DNA from 2 places in the Exiguobacterium sp. E17S genome. Region 2 is predicted to be linked to the other one. Evidence: a T-box and tRNA genes for the amino acid it is inferred to sense, from the RefSeq annotation. Region 2 holds a T-box; the other holds one or more tRNA genes.
The links. The T-box of region 2 lies ahead of ileS (isoleucine--tRNA ligase). A T-box ahead of a tRNA ligase gene usually reads a tRNA of that ligase, here a tRNA-Ile.
Positions count from the first base shown of each region.

Region 1: it has a tRNA-Ile gene. The T-box ahead of ileS (isoleucine--tRNA ligase) is inferred to sense a tRNA for this amino acid. The anticodon was not compared.

Region 1 covers NZ_JBYLRU010000001.1:202,060-206,259, reverse strand. The annotation lists gene AC3B4V_RS01045 (superoxide dismutase) at 121-729, opposite strand; gene AC3B4V_RS01040 (alpha-amylase) at 823-2,283, opposite strand; tRNA gene AC3B4V_RS01035 (tRNA-Ile) at 2,399-2,472, opposite strand; tRNA gene AC3B4V_RS01030 (tRNA-Met) at 2,484-2,557, opposite strand; gene AC3B4V_RS01025 (Na/Pi cotransporter family protein) at 2,686-4,200, opposite strand, start outside.
Region 2 covers NZ_JBYLRU010000001.1:619,810-624,009, forward strand. The annotation lists gene AC3B4V_RS03205 (DUF2975 domain-containing protein) at 1-161, opposite strand, end outside; gene AC3B4V_RS03210 (DUF2188 domain-containing protein) at 308-532, shown strand; gene AC3B4V_RS03215 (helix-turn-helix transcriptional regulator) at 670-879, shown strand; gene AC3B4V_RS03220 (hypothetical protein) at 872-1,255, shown strand; gene AC3B4V_RS03225 (hypothetical protein) at 1,262-1,792, shown strand; gene AC3B4V_RS03230 (GNAT family N-acetyltransferase) at 1,797-2,345, opposite strand; T-box leader at 2,430-2,675, shown strand; gene ileS (isoleucine--tRNA ligase) at 2,732-4,200, shown strand, end outside.

The sequences.
Region 1 (4,200 bases), 420 kb from region 2:
CGTTCAAAAGTCATCTTGTTTCATTATATAGAAGGAAACTTTCCATAACAACCTATCCCATCATTTTCCGCATTAAAAAAAGCGTATCGTTCACAATTGAACGATACGCTCGTTTTCACATTACTTCGCGTCAGCGTAAAGCTTCGCTACGTGATCCCAATCAACGACGTTGAAGAACGCATTGATGTAATCAGGACGACGGTTTTGATAGTTGAGATAGTATGCATGTTCCCAAACATCAAGACCGAGGATTGGTGTTTTGCCTTCCATGACTGGTGTATCTTGGTTTGGTGTCGAAACGACCGCCAATTTTCCACCGTCAACGATTAACCAAGCCCAACCTGAACCAAAACGAGTTGTTGCTGCTTTCGCGAATGCATCTTTGAATGCATCGAATGATCCGAATGCTTCGTCGATTGCTGTCGCGAGTTCGCCTGTTGGAGCAGCACCGTCGTTCTTCTTCAACAGTTTCCAGAAGAATGAGTGGTTCCAGTGACCGCCACCGTTGTTACGGACTGCAGTTTGAATGTTTGCTGGGAGAGCATCCAAGTTTTGAAGAAGTTCTTCAAGTGACTTTCCTTCATGTTCTGTACCCTCAAGCGCCGCATTCACGTTCGTGACATACGTGTTGTGGTGTTTCGTGTGGTGAATCTCCATCGTACGAGCATCGATATGTGGCTCAAGCGCATCATAAGCGTAGCCGAGTTCTGGTAATTCAAATTTTGACATGTTCATGTCCCCCTTTGTGCTATTTTCGAAAACTTCAATACCCTTTAAGACTAGCAAAAGAACCTGTGTTGACGCAAGTCAAGACCCTCGGATTTACTCGACTTCTCGCGGAGCAAAAACTGAGACACCACCACCTGGAACCGGGAAGACACCAAATCCTTCATCGTCGATCACGACAGGGTGATCTTGATGGTTCGTATAGTCGAACCATTCTTGACCTGCACGTTCTTCACCGACGAACATCCGTTTTTCACACATATCGGCATTCGACAATAAGACCGCGCAGCCAGAGTTCTCGATTTCCTCAACTCCACGGCGAACCCAACCGACACAATGAGGATCATCGAGATAATCTTCTTGCTCACCATATGCTTTGTGATACCGTGCATAGAGTAAAGCATCGATCATTTCTTTTTTTCCTTCTACCGGATGTGGTCCTTGCACTCCATAATAGTCACCGTAGAAGACACATGGGTAACCGTCTTTACGAAGTAAAATCGCCGCGTAAGCGTGTTGTTTGAACCAGTCATCCACCCACGACTCAAGTGATTCCCCCGGTTGAGAATCGTGATTGTCGACGAACGTGACGGCATTCGTCGGGTGTGATTCGACAAGGGTGTCCGCAAACAACGTCGTCATATCAAAGTCTTGTCCCTGCTTCGAAGCTTCATGGAACTTGTAATGAAGCGGAACATCGAACAAATCGATCGTATAGTCGACGCTATCGAGGAAATGACGACAATCATCGAGATCTGATTTCCAGAACTCGCCGACCATATAGAAATCACCTTCACTTTTTTCAATCATTGATTTTGCGAATTCATGAACGAATTCATAGTTGATATGTTTGATGGCATCAAGTCGGAAACCTTGGCAATCAATTGTTTCTTGGAACCAATGTCCCCAGCGGATCATTTCTTCTCGGACTTCCGGGTGATTATAATCGATGTTCGCGAACATCAAATAGTCATAGTTTCCGAATTCATCATCTACTTGATCATTCCAATCTTTATTTTTACCGGAAATTTTAAAGACACCCGTCTTTTCTTCACGGGCATCAAAATCCGTTCCATTGAAAAATTCATGTGTCCAGATGAAATCTGAATATTTTCCGTTACGTCCTGGGAACGTAAACTTCGTCCAAGCTTCGATTTCAAACTCTTCTGAAATTTCTTTCGAACGATCTTCTGGATGGACCTCGACGACATTGATCGTCTCGAGTTCATCGGCTGCTGCTTTATGGTTCATGACGACATCAGCGTAAACAGCGATATCGTTCTCACGAGCAACCTGGATCGCTTCGACGAGTTCATCTTTCGTACCGTATTTCGTACGGACCGTTCCTTTTTGATCAAATTCGCCTAAATCATAGACGTCATAGATGCCATATCCTGTATCCTCATCTGATTGACCTTTTGACGCCGGTGGAATCCACACGGACGTGATGCCGGCAGCACGTAATTCAGGCGCCCGCTCTTTCAAGCGTTGCCAGTGCTTCCCATCATTCTCTACATGCCACTCAAAAAACTGCATCATCGTATGGTTACGTTCCATCTCTCTTCGCTCTCCCTTAGTTACTATAGTATGAATATTATTACAATATCTTTACTATTCCCCGGGGAACAAAAATAAACGCTTCCCGTTTTTCAACGAGAAGCGTTCTACTGAATGGACCCTGCAGGGCTCGAACCTGCGACCGGACGGTTATGAGCCGTCAGCTCTAACCAGCTGAGCTAAGGGTCCTTAAGTAATAGTAGCGGCGGAGGGAGTCGAACCCACGACCTCACGGGTATGAACCGTACGCTCTAGCCAGCTGAGCTACACCGCCATGATGTATGTTTCTTACTCTTACTAGATTACGAGATGTGGCGAAACTTGTCAATATGCTATTTCAAAAAAATAAACAGCTGATTTCATATTTTTGAAATCAGCTGTTATAAGAAAATCGTATTTCACTTAGTTCGTTAAAGCCGTCCGCTGTTCAAGGACGAGATCCGTGATGTTGACAGCGTGATCGCCAATTCGTTCGAGGTTCGACAAGAGATCGACGAAAATCATTCCTGCTTGTCCCGTACATTCGCCAGCGTTAACACGAAGGACATGATGCTTCCGGAATGAACGTTCGAGTGCATCAAGTTTGCCTTCGAGTTCCAGAACCTTACGAGCTCGTGTGACATCATCCTCTTCGACAGCGCGAACAGCACAATCGACGATTTCTTGCGTTAAGGCGTACATGTCATCAAGCTCTTGCTTCGCAGCTGATGTGAACTGAATTCGGTTGACGATTTGGAAATCGACCAATTCAACGATGTTTTCGACGTGGTCACCGATTCGTTCAAAATCATTGACGGCATGCATCAATAACGAATGATCATTTGATTCTCGTTCTGATAAATCATGTGCCGCTACTTTGACAAGGTAATTCGTGACTTCTGTGTTCAAGTGGTTGATTGCATATTCAATCTGTTGTGATTCCGATACATCTTTCTTATCATGCGATTGCGTGTAACGGTGCGCTTTTGCAAGGGCGTCTTTCGAGAATTCTCCCATTCGCAATACTTCGAGTTTTGCATGATTTAATGCAAGTGCCGAAGATTGGTTCAAGATATTTTGATCCAGATGACGCGGTTTTGAATCAATCGTCGTATCCGTTCCCGGTACGATTTTTTGTACCAACCATGCGATTTGTGCAATGAACCAACATTGAATCAACGTATTGACGACGTTGAATGTTCCGTGTGCAAAGGCGATTTGCATCTTTGGACCTAAATCAAGCGTACCCGTGATCCACGTAATGAAGCTTGAGAAGATCGGTAAAGCAATCAAGAATAAAATCGTTCCGATAATATTGAAGATGACGTGTGCTGCCGCTGTCCGTTTAGCTGCAATCGACGCACCAAGTGCTGCAAGTACTGCTGTGATCGTCGTTCCGATGTTATCACCGAACAAGACCGGAAGTGCTGCTTTGATATCGATCATGCCACCAGCATACAACTCTTGTAAGATACCGATCGTCGCAGAAGACGATTGGACGAGAACAGTAAAGATCGTTCCGACGAATACACCAAGCAATGGGTTATCCGACATCGATACAGTCAACTCACGGAACCAGACACTTGACTCGAGTGGAGCCATTCCGTCGCCCATCAATGTGAGACCATAGAACAATGCACCGAAGCCAAAGAAAATCTGTCCAATGTATTGAACCCGTTCTTTATTGAAGAAGAAGATTAAGAAAGCACCAATTGCGATCGCTGGAAGCGCAGCTTCCTTGACGTTAAAGCCGATGATGAAGGCGGTAATCGTTGTTCCGATATTTGCCCCCATGACGACTCCGATTGCCTGTCTTAAATTCATCAGACCCGCACTAACGAGACCGACGACGATGACGGTCGTCCCTGACGACGACTGAATTAAAATCGTGACGACGATACCTGCTAAAATACCTAATAGTGGATTCGTCGTATATTT
Region 2 (4,200 bases):
GCGGTCAATAGAACACTGTAGCCAGGTCGCTCGAGTAACAAGTTTTTCGTGATACCATGCCAGACAAGTGGGATACCAAGACCAGCTAAACCGAACAGACTGAAGATGATACCGAAGACGATAAAGCGTAAAAACCGAACTTGCCAGACGAAATGATTCACGATATCAACTCCTTTCGAGGCAATAAACGTTTCTTTTAGTATACTGCATCTCCCGAGAGGCTAGTAGAAAATTCAAGTGAAGAGGCAACCGCACTTTAAAATAGTGTCATGTAGATGAAATAGATTAAGGAAATGGAGGTCACGTGATGAAACGAGAGCAACATGTCACGCCGCATCCAAAAGGTGGCTATCAAGTGAAAGCTGCCGGTGCGACTCGAGCAACCAAACGATTCGCTACACAGAAAGAAGCGATTGCAGAAGGGCGTCGCATTGCGAAAAGTCAGAAGACAGAGCTCGTCATTCATAACAAAGAAGGGCAGATTCGGGAAAAAGATTCCTACGGACATGATCCATTTCCACCACGAGGTTGAGCCATCATATACGACACGTTCTGATCATGAGAGCGTGTCTTTTTAATGATTTTTATGTCAAAAGTTTTTGACATGATGATGGAAATTCATTACAGTAGAGATGTAAAAAGAATTTGACACGTCGTGGAGGAATGAACATGAGAAACCACATCAAGGAGCGACGTCTAGCGGCAAAATTATCGCAACAAGAACTGGCTGATCGTTGTCAGGTCAGTCGGCAGACGATTAATGCGATTGAAAACAACAAGTATGATCCGACTTTACAATTAGCGTTTAATATCGCCAAAGTCTTACGGACAAAAGTCGATCATCTGTTCATTTCAGAACAGGAGGAATGGGATGTCTAAGAAAAAAACGGTTTTATTTTTAGTAACGCTCGTGATACTTGCGAGTCTTACAGTCATCAGTATGATCATCGAAAACAACGTAACGTTCTTCTCGATTGTTCAATTGGCGATTCTGTTGATCATGTTCTTCTCGTATTTTACGTGGGCAAGATCAGGAGAAGACGAGCGTCCTGTGCCAGAAGATGAACTCGGCAAAAAGATTACGACGGAAAGCGGTCTCGTCAGCTACAAAATCCTGATTGTCCTGATTTTTGGATTCATCTGTCTCGATTACTTTTTACATGAATCAGCGAATCTGTTATTAATCGTCTTGTTCGCTATCGGACTGACACTGTTGCCGATCATTGAATTCCTAAAGGCACGATCCTATCGATGAAAAGAAATGGCAGTCGATCTTCTGCAACGGATGTTAGATACATTACTGGGAGAGATGACTCGGGTAATAGTGCAAGTGCCAATTAACAGCGATTTTTTATGGAGGAAGGGAATCACCGTGACGGAATTAGAGTACCGATTAAGGAAACATATTGCCGAGATGGATTTCGAGAAAGCAGCGAAATTATTTTTAGAGTTAACAAAAGAAGAGCAATCCAACATGATCCTGAGTGCAGGGTTTGATACGTTTCATCTCACGATATATGCCTTTATGAATTATTTACTCCAACACCATGAATCAAGCGAGATACATGATTTGACGTCTTCATTGATGTTACATCCACTTTGCCATCTCGAGGGAGCTTGCGTAATCGCTTTATTCCATGCAAAAAAAGCAGTCGAATTAGATCCTGATAACATCGAATGGTATATCAATTTGTTGATGTTTGAAAAGCATCCCGATGCCTGGTTTGCGCAAACAGAAGTAGAAGAAGTCTACCGACGGATCAAAAAGTTAGAGTCGAAGAACCTAAAGTGAGATTTTAGACAGACCAATCACTCTGCAAAATCGAGTACATATACAGATCGTCGAACTGACCACGTGTTTTCTCATATTGACGAAGCAACCCTTCGCGTTGAAAACCAAGCCGTTCAAGCAATCGTTGTGAAGCGGAATTCTCTGGTAAGACGAGTGCTTCAATACGATTTAAAGAGAGCTCCTCAAACCCATATGTGATGACTGCAAGTGCTGCTTCCTTCGCGATGCCTTGTCCCTGATAGGCAGGATTCAACTCAAACCCGAGTTCTGCCCGCTGATGACGTGTTGCTTGATTCAAGAAACCGCAACTGCCGATGATGACATCGTCTTCTTGCAACGCAATCCCGAACCGGATACCCGAGCCTTCGCGACGAATCGAGGCGTACCAGTCAATCTCTTCAAGCGCGTCTGCTTCTGATTGGAACGGAGCGAGCCCCATCTGTTTGACGACATGTTCGTCTGATAAATAAGCGAGGACACTTGTAGCATCTTCGGGTAAAACTTCGCGTAAGACGAGACGGTTCGTTTTAAGCGTTGGGAAAGTATGTAACATTCAAAAATCTCCTTTGCAAGAAAATGTAAAAAGCTGTTGTGCAGTCTTTAAGTCATATGGTAAGATTCTCCACAACAAGAGCATATCATTTCGTTGACGAGAAAGAGTAATGATTGTCCCTCTGCCTTACAGAAAACCGGGATTGCTGAGAACCGGTAGCCAGATCAATCATGAAGATCCTCTCTGAGAAGTCACGCTGAACCATTCAGTAAGCGTGACCGGGTGTCCACCGTTACATGGAATGCACATGATAGTGTGCAACTAAGTGCTGTCGAGAATAAGCATTCTCGACGGAATATGGGTGGTATCGCGGTGAAGTCCGTCCCTGTCAAAGGGGGCGGACTTTTTTGTATTCTCTTAGTTACCGACAAAGGAGAGAACAAGAGATGACGTCACTAAACCAAGCAGAAACCGTACAACAACGCGAGGAGCGTGTCCGCAACAGATGGAGACAAGACCAAGTCTTCGCACAATCGATTGAGCAACGCACGGAAGCGGAATTCGTATTCTACGAAGGACCGCCGACTGCGAACGGTTTACCCCACGTCGGTCATGCGCTCGGACGAACCGTCAAAGATACCGTCGCCCGCTATAAGACGATGCAAGGATTCCGGGTCGAACGAAAAGCCGGCTGGGATACACATGGACTACCGGTCGAACTCGGGGTCGAGAAACAACTCGGCATCTCCGGCAAACAAGCGATCGAAGACTATGGTGTTGAAGCATTCATCGCACGCTGTAAGGGAAGTGTCTTCTCCTATGAAACACAATGGCGTGCCTTCACGGAAAAACTCGGCTACTGGGTTGACATGGATGATCCTTACGTGACGATGAAGGACGAGTATATCGAAAGCGTCTGGCATATCCTTGGGACGATCCATGACAAAGGCTGGTTGACGAAAGGACACCGCGTGTCACCATATTGTCCGAGCTGTCAGACGTCACTCAGTTCCCATGAAGTCGCGCAAGGCTATCAGGACGTGACGGACTTATCGGCGACGGTCAAACTTCCGATCGTCGACATGGAGCAGACGTTTCTACTTGCATGGACGACGACACCGTGGACGTTACCGGCAAACGTCGCGGTGGCGGTTCATCCGGAATTGACGTATGTCACGGTAGCGTTTGAAGGAGAGCGATTCATTGTCGCAAAAGCGTTAGTCGCTGAACTGTTCTCAGAATCCGTCGAGGTCGTATCCGAACAGCTCGGTGCGAAACTCGTCGGCTTGCGTTATGAACCACCGTTTGATTTCGTGACGCCAGAGAACGGTCACACGGTCGTCGGGGCGTCCTTCGTCCAAGCGACGAGCGGAACCGGACTTGTCCACCTTGCTCCAGCGTACGGGGAAGAAGATTACCGGGTCGTCCGGGAAAACGGTCTGTCATTCGTTAATGTCGTCGATGCTGCTGGGTGTTACACGGATGCCGTTCCACCACTCGTTGGTCGATTCGTCAAGGAGTCAGACGTTGCAATCATCCAGCTGCTCGCTGAACGGGGACGCTTGTTTGCGAAAAAACGATATACGCACAGCTATCCGCATTGTTGGCGATGTGACTCGCCACTGCTCTATTACGCACAAGACAACTGGTTCATCGAGACGACGGCCGTCAAGGAACAACTCCTTGCGAACAATGCGTCTGTGACGTGGTACCCTGATCACGTCAAGGAAGGGCGGTTCGGGAAGTTCCTTGAGCAACTCGTCGACTGGAACATCAGTCGCAATCGCTACTGGGGTACACCACTGAACGTCTGGGAGTGTGAAGCGTGTGACACGATGTTCGTTCCAAAAAACAAGGCTGAGTTGTTGCACCGGACGACGACATCGACGGAATCCGTCGAGTTGCATAAACCATA